Regions from separate parts of the Pseudomonas sp. S11P7 genome, predicted to be linked through region 1. Evidence: predicted binding sites of a transcription regulator. Region 1 holds the regulator's gene; the other holds the start of a gene.

The links. The regulator FliA, encoded in region 1, starts transcription of late flagellar genes. The targets are predictions, from matches to a motif close to CTAAAGTTTNNNNNNNNNNNGCCGNTAA.
Region 2: the regulator FliA is predicted to act here: its motif matches at 1,454-1,481, upstream of M0746_RS03870 (methyl-accepting chemotaxis protein).

What each region holds. Positions count from the first base shown of each region.
Region 1 covers NZ_JALPKS020000002.1:3,831,256-3,840,615, reverse strand. Annotated here, with positions in the region: gene flhF (flagellar biosynthesis protein FlhF) at 1-1,001, shown strand, start outside; gene fleN (flagellar synthesis regulator FleN) at 1,118-1,948, shown strand; gene fliA (RNA polymerase sigma factor FliA) at 1,945-2,685, shown strand; gene M0746_RS17635 (chemotaxis response regulator CheY) at 2,853-3,224, shown strand; gene M0746_RS17630 (protein phosphatase CheZ) at 3,243-4,031, shown strand; partial or broken gene M0746_RS29540 (chemotaxis protein CheA) at 4,085-6,354, shown strand; gene M0746_RS17615 (protein-glutamate methylesterase/protein-glutamine glutaminase) at 6,404-7,540, shown strand; gene M0746_RS17610 (flagellar motor protein) at 7,540-8,280, shown strand; gene motD (flagellar motor protein MotD) at 8,296-9,186, shown strand; gene M0746_RS17600 (ParA family protein) at 9,230-9,360, shown strand, end outside.
Region 2 covers NZ_JALPKS020000002.1:837,594-841,483, forward strand. Annotated here, with positions in the region: gene M0746_RS03860 (inorganic phosphate transporter) at 1-57, opposite strand, end outside; gene M0746_RS03865 (transporter) at 297-1,319, opposite strand; gene M0746_RS03870 (methyl-accepting chemotaxis protein) at 1,596-3,218, shown strand; gene M0746_RS03875 (PepSY domain-containing protein) at 3,563-3,868, opposite strand.

The sequences.
Region 1 (9,360 bases):
CCTACGCTGCTCCGGCGCGTCCGGCCGCAGCGCCTGCGCAAGCCTCGGCGGGCGTTGATCCGCGTGCGCTGGACTCGATGCGTTTCGAATTGAACAGTCTGCGCGAGCTGATGGAAGTCCAGCTCGGCACGCTGGCCTGGAATCAGTTGCAGGGCAGCCGCCCGGCGCAAGCCAATCTGTATCGCCGTTTGCAGCGCATTGGCCTGTCCGGCCCGCTGTCGCGCGACTTGCTGGCGATGATCACTGACATCGAAGAACCGCGTCAGGCCTGGCGCATGTTGCTCGCGCATCTGGCGCGGATGATTGCCGTGCCGGAAGTCGAGCCGCTGGAAGAGGGCGGTGTCATCGCCATGGTCGGCCCTGCCGGCATGGGCAAGACCACCACGCTGGCGAAACTGGCGGCGCGTTATGTGCTCAAGTACGGCGCGCAGAATGTGGCGCTGGTGAGCATGGACAGCTTCCGCATCGGTGCGCAGGAACAACTCAAGACCCTGGGCCGCATTCTCAATGTGCCGGTGACCCACGTCGATCCGGGCCAGTCGCTGGTGCAGGCGCTCGATCCGCTGCTGCGCAAGCGCGTGGTGCTGATCGATACCGCCGGCCTGCAGGCCAGCGATCCGGCGCTGCGCATGCAGCTGGAAAGCCTGGCCGGGCGTGGCATTCGCTCAAAAAATTATCTGGTCCTGGCAACCACCAGCCAGAAACAGGTTCTAACCGCCGCTTATCATAGTTACAAGCGTTGCGGGCTGGCCGGCTGCATTCTGACTAAACTGGATGAAACAGCCAGTCTTGGTGAAGTGTTGAGCCTGGCGATCAGTCATGAATTGCCGGTCGCGTACCTGACCGATGGCCCACGGATTCCGGATGATCTGCATCTGCCGCGCCGTCATCAACTGGTCAGCCGCGCCGTCAGCGTGCAAATGCAGGAAGAACCCAGCGAAGAAGCCATGGCTGACATGTTCGCTGATATCTATCACAGCCCGACCAAGCAGGTTGGCTGAGGTAATCATGAACAGTTTTTGTACCTACATCGATGGTCTGCCACGCATTGTTCCGATCCGGAACGCGCAGCCAGTAATGTGGCCTCCGTCTATGCAAGACAAGGTAAAGAAATAACATGGGCAGCATGCATCCCGTACAGGTGATCGCGGTGACCGGCGGCAAAGGTGGCGTCGGCAAGACTAACGTGTCAGTGAACTTGTCGCTGGCGCTGGCAGAGCTTGGCCGTCGGGTCATGCTGCTGGACGCCGACCTCGGTCTGGCGAACGTCGACGTTCTGCTGGGGCTGACCCCCAAACGCACGCTGGCTGACGTCATCGAAGGCCGCTGCGAATTGCGCGACGTGCTGTTGCAGGGCCCGGGCGGGATTCGCATCGTGCCGGCGGCGTCCGGCACGCAGAGCATGGTCCACCTGAGCCCGGCGCAGCACGCCGGCCTGATTCAGGCGTTCAGCGACATCGGCGACAATCTCGACGTGCTGGTGATCGACACCGCTGCGGGCATTGGTGACTCGGTGGTCAGTTTCGTCCGCGCCGCGCAGGAAGTGTTGCTGGTGGTGTGTGACGAGCCGACCTCGATCACCGACGCCTACGCACTGATCAAACTGCTCAACCGCGATTACGGCATGAACCGCTTTCGCGTCCTTGCCAACATGGCGCAGAGCCCGCAGGAAGGCCGTAACCTGTTCGCCAAGTTGACCAAGGTCACGGACCGTTTCCTTGACGTCGCCCTACAATACGTCGGCGCCGTCCCGTATGACGAAAGCGTGCGCAAGGCCGTGCAGAAACAACGCGCCGTCTACGAAGCCTTTCCACGCTCCAAATGCGCTCTGGCCTTCAAGGCCATCGCGCAGAAGGTCGACACCTGGCCGTTGCCGGCCAACCCGCGCGGCCATCTGGAGTTTTTCGTCGAGCGTCTCGTGCAGCAAACCGCAGGGCCTGTGATATGACCGCCAGTGGCATGAATCTTTACAAGAAGTCGGCGCGTGACGCGCAGTACGAATTGATCGAGCGTTACGCGCCACTGGTCAAGCGCATTGCCTATCACTTGCTGGCACGGTTGCCGGCCAGTGTGCAGGTCGAAGACCTGATCCAGGCCGGGATGATCGGCCTGCTCGAAGTGTCGACCAAATACGACGCCAGCAAGGGCGCCAGTTTCGAAACGTACGCGGGCATTCGAATCCGCGGCGCGATGCTCGATGAAGTGCGCAAAGGGGACTGGGCACCACGCTCGGTTCACCGCAATACCCGGATGGTCAGCGACGCGATTCGCTCGATTGAAGCTAAAACCGGCCGTGACGCTAAAGATCACGAGGTTGCGGCCGAACTCCAATTGAGTCTCGACGATTATTACGGGATTCTGAATGACACTTTGGGCAGCCGCCTGTTCAGTTTCGACGACCTCTTGCAGGACGGCGAACACGAAGGGCTGCACGAGGATGGCGCCAGTGCTCATATGGAGCCGTCACGCGATCTGGAAGATGAACGCTTCCAGACGGCGCTGGCGGACGCGATTGCCAATTTGCCGGAGCGTGAGCGACTGGTGTTGGCGCTGTACTACGACGAAGAGCTGAACCTCAAGGAAATCGGTGAAGTCCTTGGCGTCAGTGAATCGCGGGTCAGCCAGTTACACAGCCAGTGCGCGGCCCGTTTGCGGGGGCGTTTGGGGGAGTGGCGAGCGCGCTGAAGGCAGTGTGGGGACACTGCGAAACGAGGCTGGTGCGGTGGTAAGCGGCGCCGGTCTCGATCCGTTGTGCTCCAGACAAACTTTAAGTGCTGCGCCAATTGATTGAAGTGGCGCGTCCAGGTGCTGGGCGCGTTTAAGACTGCTTGGAGGTCGAATTGAACAAAGACATGAAAATCCTCATCGTTGATGACTTCTCAACGATGCGGCGGATCATCAAGAACCTGCTGCGCGATCTTGGGTTCACCAACACCGTCGAGGCCGACGATGGCGTAACCGCCATTCCGGTCCTCAACAGCGGCAGCATCGACTTTCTGGTAACGGACTGGAACATGCCGGGCATGACCGGTATCGACCTGCTGCGCCACGTGCGCGCCGATGAAAAACTCAAGCACCTGCCGGTGCTGATGGTGACCGCTGAAGCCAAGCGCGAGCAGATCATCGAAGCCGCTCAGGCCGGTGTGAACGGCTACGTGGTCAAACCTTTCACGGCTCAGGCGTTGAAAGACAAAATCGAGAAGATTTTCGAACGCATCGGCTGATGAACGCGCGGGGGAGCTATGGAGCATAACGAATCTTCACAGGGCGATTTTGAATCGACCCTGAAAAAACACGCGGTCGAACTGGTCGAAAGCCTCGAAAAAGGCAGGTTCGGCGACGCGGTGCAACTGATCCATGAGCTCAATCAGACCCGTGACCGTGGCCTGTATCAGGAAGTGGGCAAGCTCACGCGTGAACTGCACAGTGCGATCGTCAATTTCCAGATCGATCCGCACATGCCGCAGGCCGAGGAAGTGTCGCAAATCACCGACGCCACCGAACGCCTGGGCTATGTGGTCAAGCTGACGGAAGCCGCGGCCAACCGCACCATGGATCTGGTGGAAAGCGCCACGCCGGTGGTCAACAGTCTGGCCGATGAAGCCCAGACGTTGAGCGCCGATTGGGGTCGCTTCATGCGTCGCGAGGTCGGGGCTGAAGAGTTCCGAGAGCTGGCGCGCCGGGTCGACGGTTTTCTGTCACGCAGCAGCACGGACAACCGTGCGGTGTCGAGCAATCTCAACGACATCCTGCTGGCCCAGGATTACCAGGACCTCACCGGTCAGGTGATCAAGCGCGTGACCCAACTGGTCACCGAAGTCGAAAGCAATCTGCTCAAACTCGTACTCATGGCCAGTCAGGTCGACCGCTTTGCGGGCATCGAACATGACCGTGCTGCGATGCTTGCGGAAAAAGATCCACAAAAACATCTCTCGCAGGGTGAAGGTCCGCAGATTCATGCCGATAAACGAGAAGACGTTGTGTCCGGTCAGGACGATGTGGACGATTTGTTATCCAGCCTTGGATTCTAGAATTTCTGAATTCGGGTTTTTTGGGTTTTTAGACCTGTAGGAGCACCCCATTAATGAGCTTCGGCGCCGATGAAGAGATCCTTCAGGATTTCCTGGTTGAGGCCGGCGAGATTCTTGAGCAACTGTCCGAACAACTGGTCGAGCTGGAAAGCCGCCCGGATGACGCAGATCTGCTCAATGCAATTTTTCGCGGTTTCCACACTGTAAAAGGGGGCGCCGGCTTCCTTCAGCTCAATGAGCTGGTGGAGTGCTGTCACATCGCCGAAAACGTGTTCGACATCCTGCGCAAGGGTGAGCGTCGCGTTGATGCAGAACTGATGGACGTCGTGCTCGAAGCACTGGACGCGGTGAACAGCATGTTCAGCGAAGTCCGCGAGCGTGCGCCAATCACCGCCGCGACGCCAGAGCTGCTGGCCGCGCTGGCGCGTCTGGCCGAGCCGCAAAGCGCTGACGAAGCCCCGGCTTCGCCAGTGGCCGAGATGATCGAGGAACTGGTCGTCGAAGGCGACGCGTCCGGCGACATCACCGATAACGAATTCGAGCAGTTGCTGGACTCGCTGAACGCCGTCAAGGCCGAAGCCGAAGCCCCGGCCGCTGCAGCCCCTGCGCCAGCCGCCGATGTGCCGGCCAGCGATGAAATCACCGACGCCGAGTTCGAGTCGTTGCTCGATCAGTTGCACGGCAAAGGCCAGTTCGCCGTTGACGCAGTCGCACCGACCGCCGCGGCGCCCGCCGCACCGGCCAAGGGCGACAGCTCCGACATCACCGACGATGAATTCGAAGCGCTGCTCGATCAGTTGCACGGCAAGGGCAACTTTGCTGTCGATGCGCTGGAATCGGCAATCGCCTCGGCACCTGCAGCCGCCGCCCCGGCGGCCGCCGCAGCCGGCAGCGACCTGATCAGCGATCACGAATTCGAATCGCTGCTCGACGAATTGCACGGCAAAGGCAAGTTTGACGCCGGCGCTGCCACTGCTGGCTCCGCATCAAGCGTGGCCACGCCGGCCGCCAAGGCTCCGGCTGCTGCCGCGGCTGCGCCAAAAGCTGCGCCGAAACCAGAACCAAAAGCCGAAACGCCAAAACCGGCCGCCGCTGCAGCCCGGCCCCGGCCCGTGCGCCTGCCGCGCCACCGCCTGAAAAACCGGCGAGCGAAGCCGAGACCACCGTGCGCGTCGACACCGCGCGGCTCGACGAGATCATGAACATGGTCGGCGAACTGGTGCTGGTGCGTAACCGTCTGGTGCGCCTGGGCCTCAACAGCGGCGACGAAGCCATGTCCAAGGCCGTGTCGAACCTCGACGTGGTCACTGCTGACCTGCAGACCGCTGTGATGAAAACGCGGATGCAGCCGATCAAGAAGGTCTTCGGGCGCTTCCCGCGTCTGGTTCGCGACCTTGCTCGTCAGCTCAAGAAAGAGATCAACCTGGAACTGGTGGGTGAAGAAACCGACCTCGACAAAAACCTTGTCGAGGCCCTGGCCGACCCGCTGGTCCACTTGGTGCGCAACGCCGTCGACCACGGCATCGAGTCGCCGGAAGAGCGCGAAGCCTCGGGCAAGGCCCGTGGCGGTCGCGTGGTGCTGGCGGCCGAGCAGGAAGGCGACCATATCCTGCTGTCGATCTCCGATGACGGCAAAGGCATGGACCCGAACGTGCTGCGTGCGATCGCGGTAAAACGCGGGGTGATGGACAAGGACGCGGCCGATCGCCTGAGCGATACCGAGTGCTACAACCTGATTTTCGCCCCGGGTTTCTCGACCAAGACCGAGATCTCCGACGTGTCCGGCCGCGGTGTCGGCATGGACGTGGTGAAGACCAAGATTTCCCAGCTCAACGGTTCGATCAACATCTACTCGACCAAGGGCCAGGGCTCGAAGATCGTCATCAAGGTGCCGCTGACCCTGGCGATCATGCCGACGCTGATGGTCATGCTTGGCAACCAGGCGTTTGCGTTCCCGCTGGTCAACGTCAACGAGATCTTCCACCTCGACCTGTCGACCACCAACGTCGTCGACGGTCAGGAAGTGGTGATCGTGCGCGACAAGGCGCTGCCTTTGTTCTACCTCAAGCGCTGGCTGGTCAGCTCCGCCGCTCACGAAGAGCAGCGTGAAGGCCATGTGGTGATCCTTTCGGTGGGCACTCAGCGGATCGGCTTCGTCGTCGATCAACTGGTCGGCCAGGAAGAAGTGGTCATCAAGCCATTGGGCAAGATGCTGCAGGGCACTCCGGGCATGTCCGGCGCCACCATCACCGGTGACGGCCGCATTGCACTGATTCTCGATGTTCCAAGCATGCTCAAGCGTTACGCCACAAAGCGTATTTGAATCCGGGGCGGCGGGGCGCTGACGTCCCGCTGCACCTAATGGAGTGTTTATGGCAGTCAAAGTCCTGGTGGTGGACGATTCGGGGTTTTTCCGCCGCCGCGTCTCGGAAATTCTTTCTGCGGATCCGAGCATTCAGGTGGTCGGCACTGCAACCAACGGTAAAGAGGCGATCGATCAGGCGCTGGCGCTCAAGCCGGACGTGATCACCATGGACTACGAGATGCCGATGATGGACGGCATCACGGCGGTGCGGCATATCATGCAGCGCTGCCCGACCCCGGTGTTGATGTTCTCCTCGCTGACTCACGAAGGCGCGCGGGTAACCCTCGATGCGCTGGACGCCGGCGCGGTGGATTTCCTGCCGAAGAATTTCGAAGACATCTCGCGCAATCCCGAGAAGGTCAAGCAACTGCTCTGCGAGAAGGTTCACAGCATTTCGCGCAGCAACCGTCGCTTCAGTGCCTACAGCGCCCCGGCGCCTGCCGCTGCGCCAGCACCGACGCCTGCTCCGGCAGCATCGAGCTACAGCAGCCACAGCAGCCCTGTTCCGGCGCGTCCGGCGCCTGCGCCCGCACCTGCGCGCGCCTCGGCGGCCAGCGCTGCGTCTGCAGCACCGAAACGCAAAGCCTACAAACTGCTTGCCATCGGTACGTCGACGGGCGGCCCGGTCGCGCTGCAACGTGTATTGACGCAATTGCCGGTGAACTTCCCGGCGCCGATCGTGCTGATTCAGCACATGCCGGCGGCGTTCACCAAGGCGTTCGCCGAACGCCTCGACAAGCTCTGCCGCATCAGCGTCAAGGAAGCCGAGGACGGCGACATTCTGCGTCCGGGCCTGGCGTTGCTGGCGCCGGGTGGCAAGCAAATGATGATCGACGGCCGTGGCGCGGTGAAAATCCTCCCGGGCGACGAGCGTCTGAACTACAAGCCTTGTGTCGACATCACCTTTGGCTCGGCGGCGAAATCCTACGGCGACAAAGTGTTGGCGGTGGTCTTGACCGGTATGGGCGCCGACGGCCGCGAAGGTGCGCGTCTGCTCAAGCAGGGCGGCAGCGCGGTGTGGGCGCAGGACGAAGCCAGTTGTGTGATCTACGGCATGCCGATGGCCATCGTCAAAGCCGATCTGGCCGACGCGGTGTACAGCCTCGATGACATGGGTAAACACATCGTCGAGGCGTGTCTCTGATGGATGTTCTCAGCCTAATCGGCCTGATCATGGCGTTCGTCGCCATCATCGGCGGCAACTACCTTGAAGGCGGCCACCTCGGCGCGCTCGCCAACGGTCCGGCGGCACTGATCGTGCTCGGCGGCACCGTCGGCGCGGCGCTGCTGCAATCGCCCATGAGCGCGTTCAAACGTGCGATGCAGATTCTGGCGTGGATCTTTTTCCCGCCTCGGGTGGACCTGGCCGGCGGCATCGACCGCGTGGTCAACTGGAGCCTCACCGCGCGCAAGGAAGGCTTGCTCGGGCTCGAAGGCGTAGCCGATGCCGAACCCGACAGCTACTCGCGCAAGGGCCTGCAATTACTGGTCGATGGTGCCGAGCCGGAAGCCATTCGCAGCATTCTCGAAGTGGATTTCTACACCCAGGAATCGCGCGATATCGAAGCGGCCAAGGTCTTTGAAAGCATGGGCGGCTACGCGCCGACCATCGGCATCATCGGTGCGGTGATGGGCCTGATTCACGTCATGGGCAACCTGGCCGATCCGTCGCAACTGGGCAACGGCATTGCCGTGGCATTCGTCGCGACGATCTATGGCGTGGCCAGTGCCAACCTGATCCTGTTGCCGGTGGCCGCCAAGCTGAAGTCAATCGCGTTGCGGCAGTCGCGTTATCGCGAAATGTTGCTGGAAGGAATCCTGTCGATCGCCGAAGGTGAAAACCCGCGCTCTATCGAGTTGAAGCTTCAGGGCTTCATGGATTGATGGGGGTAATGGACTATGGCTCGTCGCAGGCACCAGGAAGAACACGTTAACCACGAGCGCTGGCTCGTGTCGTACGCCGACTTCATCACACTGCTGTTCGCGTTCTTCGTGGTGATGTACTCGATCTCGTCGATCAACGAAGGCAAGTACAAGGAAATTTCCGAAGCGCTGGTCGGCGTCTTCAAAGACTCCGACCGCGCGCTCAAACCGATTCAGATCGGCGACGAGCGGCCGAAAACCGTGACCCCGGCCAAGCCGCTGGTCAAGGATGCCGAGCAGGTCGACGCCGGTATCGCCGGCGCCAGCGATCCGCTCAAGAGCATCGCCGATGACATCAGCGCCGCGTTCGGCGATTTGATCAGCTCCAACCAGATGACCGTGCGCGGCAACGAACTGTGGGTCGAGATCGAACTCAATTCCAGCCTGTTGTTTGGCAGCGGTGATGCGATGCCCAGTGACATCGCGTTCAACATCATCGACAAGGTTGCGGCGATCCTGAAACCGTTCGATAACCCGATCCACGTCGAAGGCTTCACCGATGACCAACCGATCCGCACCGCGCAATACCCGACCAACTGGGAGCTGTCCTCGGCGCGTTCGGCGAGCATCGTGCGCATGCTGGCGATGCAGGGCGTAAACCCCGGTCGGCTTGCTTCGGTGGGTTATGGCGAATTCCAGCCAGTGGCCAACAACGCCACCGTCGAAGGCCGTGCGAAGAACCGTCGCGTGGTGCTGGTGGTCTCGCGCAATCTCGATGTGCGCCGCAGCCTGACCGGCACCGGGACCGCGAATGCGCAACCGGATGCCGCACTCAAGCGGGCTGGCACACAAACTGCACCGACCCCGGTCAAGACGCCGGGACGCGAGAGTGCCGTCAATTCTCCGTCGCCCGCATTAACACGCTGAAGCATGTCTCGGCCGAGCCGATTGGCCGGGAGGAACGAACTGAATGAGAGTCTGGGCAGTCGCCAATCAAAAGGGTGGTGTCGGTAAAACCACATCCTCCATCGCTTTAGCCGGGTTGCTGGCCGAGGCGGGCAAGCGCGTGGTTGTGGTCGATCTCGACCCGCACGGCTCGAT
Region 2 (3,890 bases), 3.0 Mb from region 1:
CGCGGGCCGGCCGCTAGCGGCAGAGGCGGGGCTGGCGGTCAGGGAGGGAGTAGCCATGAGCGGACAATCCTGAGCGAGGGAAGGAATGTCGCCCATGATCGTTGCAGAATGTTACAGAGAGACTGCGGCAGATCAGTGTTTGCCTGATTAGTCTGACCATTGATCTTAAGGACGCCGCAGCCCCCTGTGGGAGCTGGCTTGCCAGCGATGGCGGACTGACGTTCAACATGGATGTTGACTGACCTGACGCTATCGCTGGCAAGCCAGCTCCCACAGGGGAACGGTGGAATATGTGGTCAATAATCCCCACGCTTGCGAAACGCCCAGCGCCCGGCGATCACGGTGAACGTCGCCACCAGCGCGACCAGTACCCAGAACCCGTGCGGGTCCTGTGATAACGGTACGCCGCCGACATTCATGCCGAAGAACCCGGCGATGATGTTGATCGGCAGCGCCAGTACCGTGACCACGGTCAGGGTGAACAGCGTGCGGTTGCTTTGTTCGTTGAGGTTGGCGGCGATCTCTTCCTGAAGCAGTTTGATCCGCTCACCGAGGGCGGTGAGGTCGTTGATGATCAGCGCGAACTCCTCGGTGGACTTGCGCAGCTCCTTCACGTCCTCCTTCTGCAACCACGGCGGCGGACGGTTGAGCAGGCGCAGCAGCGAACCCGGTTCCAGCGCCAGCAAACGTTGCAGGCGCACCAGCACGCGGCGGTTGGCGCCGAGTTCCGCGCGGTTGGTCGACAGCCGCGAGGAGAGCAATTCGTCCTCGATCTGGTCGACGCTCAGGCTGGTCTTGCGCACGATCTGCGTCAGCACTTCGCCCTGATCGCGCAACAGATGCACGAGCAATTCCGACGGCGAACGAAAGCGTTCGCCGGCCTTCACCGACGAGCGCAATTTGTCCACCGAGTGCAGCGGTTGCAGGCGTGCGCTGACGATCAGTTTGCTGCGCACACAGACCCACAGCGTCGACACGTCCGAGGAGACCATGCTGCTGAGGTTGAAGACCACGTCGTTGACCACCGCCAGCAGCGCCGAATCGACATGCTCGATGCGCGTCGAGCGCGAGCCCTCATGCAGCGCTTCGAAAAATTCTTCCGGCAACTGCAGATGACTTTTCATCCAGCGCTCACAGGCGGCGTGGGCCAGATTCAAGTGCAGCCAGAGGAATTCGCCGCTGTCGCTGTCGTCCTGCAAGCAACGCAGCGCCGTCGCTGAATCGACTTCGCGACCGCTTTCGCCGGGCAGAAAACGGAAGCCATAGAGCAAACCAAACAGGTCCGGATCGCGATGGCTGATATCGAGGCTGTGATTCATGGCGGCTCGCTGCGAGGAGGGCGGTTGATGCGGGTTTTACAGGTTCACCTGAGCGGCATCATCGCAATGTCACATGACATTTATGTGACAGTAAAACGGCGTCAAATCAATGCCTTACCGGCTGTCGGAAGTTTCTCAAGAAGGGCTCTGGCACGCCGATCTCAGCTGAGTTAGGTTGCGCGCCATTGGCCTTGGGCCAAGGTTCGCCGACAGGGAGGTCCGGCCATTTTTCACGCTCGTTCCGGGCGTGCTCCACCCCTGTCGTGAGTATCTTCGATGCTGCAAAAATCCCTGAGAGCGCAAATGCTCGCCCTGTTGAGCGGCAGTCTGCTGGCGGTGCTGTTGATCGCGCTGGCCTGCTTCCATTTCCTGTCCAACGGCGTACAGAGTTACAGCCAGTTGCTCGCCGGGCCGTTGCACACGTCGCAACTGATCGACGAAGCCAACCTGCAATTCAAGGTGCAGGTGCAGGAATGGAAAAACGTCTTGCTGCGCGGCAAGCAACCGGCGGATCTGGCCAAGTACTGGGGCCAGTTCGAAGACCGTCAGCGCGACGTACAGAAAATCCTCGGCGAACTGGCCGGCCAGAGCGGCATCGAGCCGAGCCTGAAAACCCGCATCGAACGCCTGCGTGACGAACACCGCCAACTCGGCGCGGCCTACCAGAAGGGCCGTGATGCCTACGTCGCCGCCGGCGGTGATCCGGCGACGGGCGATGCCGCAGTCAAAGGTGTCGACCGCGCGACCAGCGATCAGATGAGTGAACTGGTCGCAGAACTGCGCCAGCAGGGCACCGAGCAGTCGGCGCTGATCAGTGCCGGTGCCGATCGCACTGTGTGGATCGGCTTGCTGGTGATGCTCGCGTCGGGGCTGTTGATCGGCCTGCTGAGCCTGTGGCTGGTCAACCGCAACCTGGTCGAACCGATCCGCAAACTCATCGACTATGTGAGCCAATTGAGTCGTGGCCAACTCGCCGAACGGGTGACCAACGAGCGGCAGGACGAACTGGGCAATCTCGCCACCGCGGCGAACACCTTGCGCGATTTCCTCGCCGACACCTTCAGCCGTTTGCAGCGCAGTGCCAGCGATCTGGACAGCGCCAGCGGCGAGTTGAACGCCATCGCCACAACCATGGCCGGCGGCACCAACGAGCAATTCAATCGCACCGATCAGGTGGCCACGGCGATGAACGAAATGTCCGCCACCGCCCAGGAAGTCGCGCGCCACGCCGCCGACGCCGCCCGCGCTGCCGACGATGCCGATCAGTCGGCGCAGCAGGGCGAGAAGGTCATGCAGACCACCATTCATTCGATCACGCAGATGCGCGGCGAAATCGCCAACACCGCCACCGTGATCCGCCGTCTCGAAGCGGATAGCGGGCGCATCGGCAAGGTACTGGAAGTGATTCGCGGCATCGCCGAACAGACCAACCTGCTCGCGCTCAACGCTGCCATCGAAGCGGCCCGCGCCGGTGAGGCAGGACGTGGATTTGCCGTGGTCGCCGACGAAGTGCGCAACCTCGCGCAGCGCACCGCTGAGTCGATCATCGAGATCAACCAGATCATCCAGAGCGTGCAGACTGGCGCGGTAGACGCTGCGCACGCCATCGACAACGGCCAGGCGCGCAGTGATGAAAGCGTCGAGCAAGTGACTCAGGCTGGCGCGATGCTCGAGCGCATCACTCATGCCGTGGAAGCGATTCGCGACATGAACCGGCAGATCGCTACTGCGGCTGAGGAGCAGACGTCGGTGGCCGAAGACATTTCGCGCAACCTCACCGAGATCACTGCGATTGCCAGCACCAACCTCGACAATGTGCAGCGCACCGAGAGTGCCAGCCAGAATCTGCATGGTCTGTCGGGGCAGTTGAATGAAGTGACGGCGCGGTTGAGTGCTTGATTGGTTTGGGTCGTGGTATGTCAGTGTTTTCGGCGTGATGGCTTGGCCCTCACCCTAGCCCTCTCCCTCGGGAGAGGGGACTGACCGTGTTGATTGCTGGAGATACGTCGACCTGAAATATCGAGGCGAACTCAGGCTCTGAACAGATCAACGAATAACTAAGATCTCAAGGCGAACTCAGGCTTTGAATGGCCCCCGATCTGCTCCCTTTCCCTCGCCCCCTTGGGGGAGAGGGCTGGGGTGAGGGGGAATCGATTTCCCAGTCACCCCAAGCCTCACGCCAAACGCCAGCCACAAAAGAGCCGCACGATCATTCAATCGTGCGGCTCTTTACCAGCGCTCTATCAAGTATCTTGCTTGTTGCTCAAAACCTTGCCGGTAGTTGCATCAAAGTCCACGTCGAACTCTTTGCCATCAGCGGTCTTCAGTTCAACTTCGTACTCATAACCGTTGAAGTGGTTATCCAGATCGGTATCAGTAATGGTCGCACCCGGATGCAGTTTCAGCGCTTCGGCGTTCATCGATTCCAGCGACTTGATCTTGCCGTCTTTCACCAGTTGCGGGATCTGGTCGATGCGCACGTCAGCTTGGGCCAAGCCAGCGGTGAGGGTCAGGGCAGCGGCGGTAAACAGGGCAGTCAAAGTTTTCATCGGTTCATTCCTTGGTGGTGCG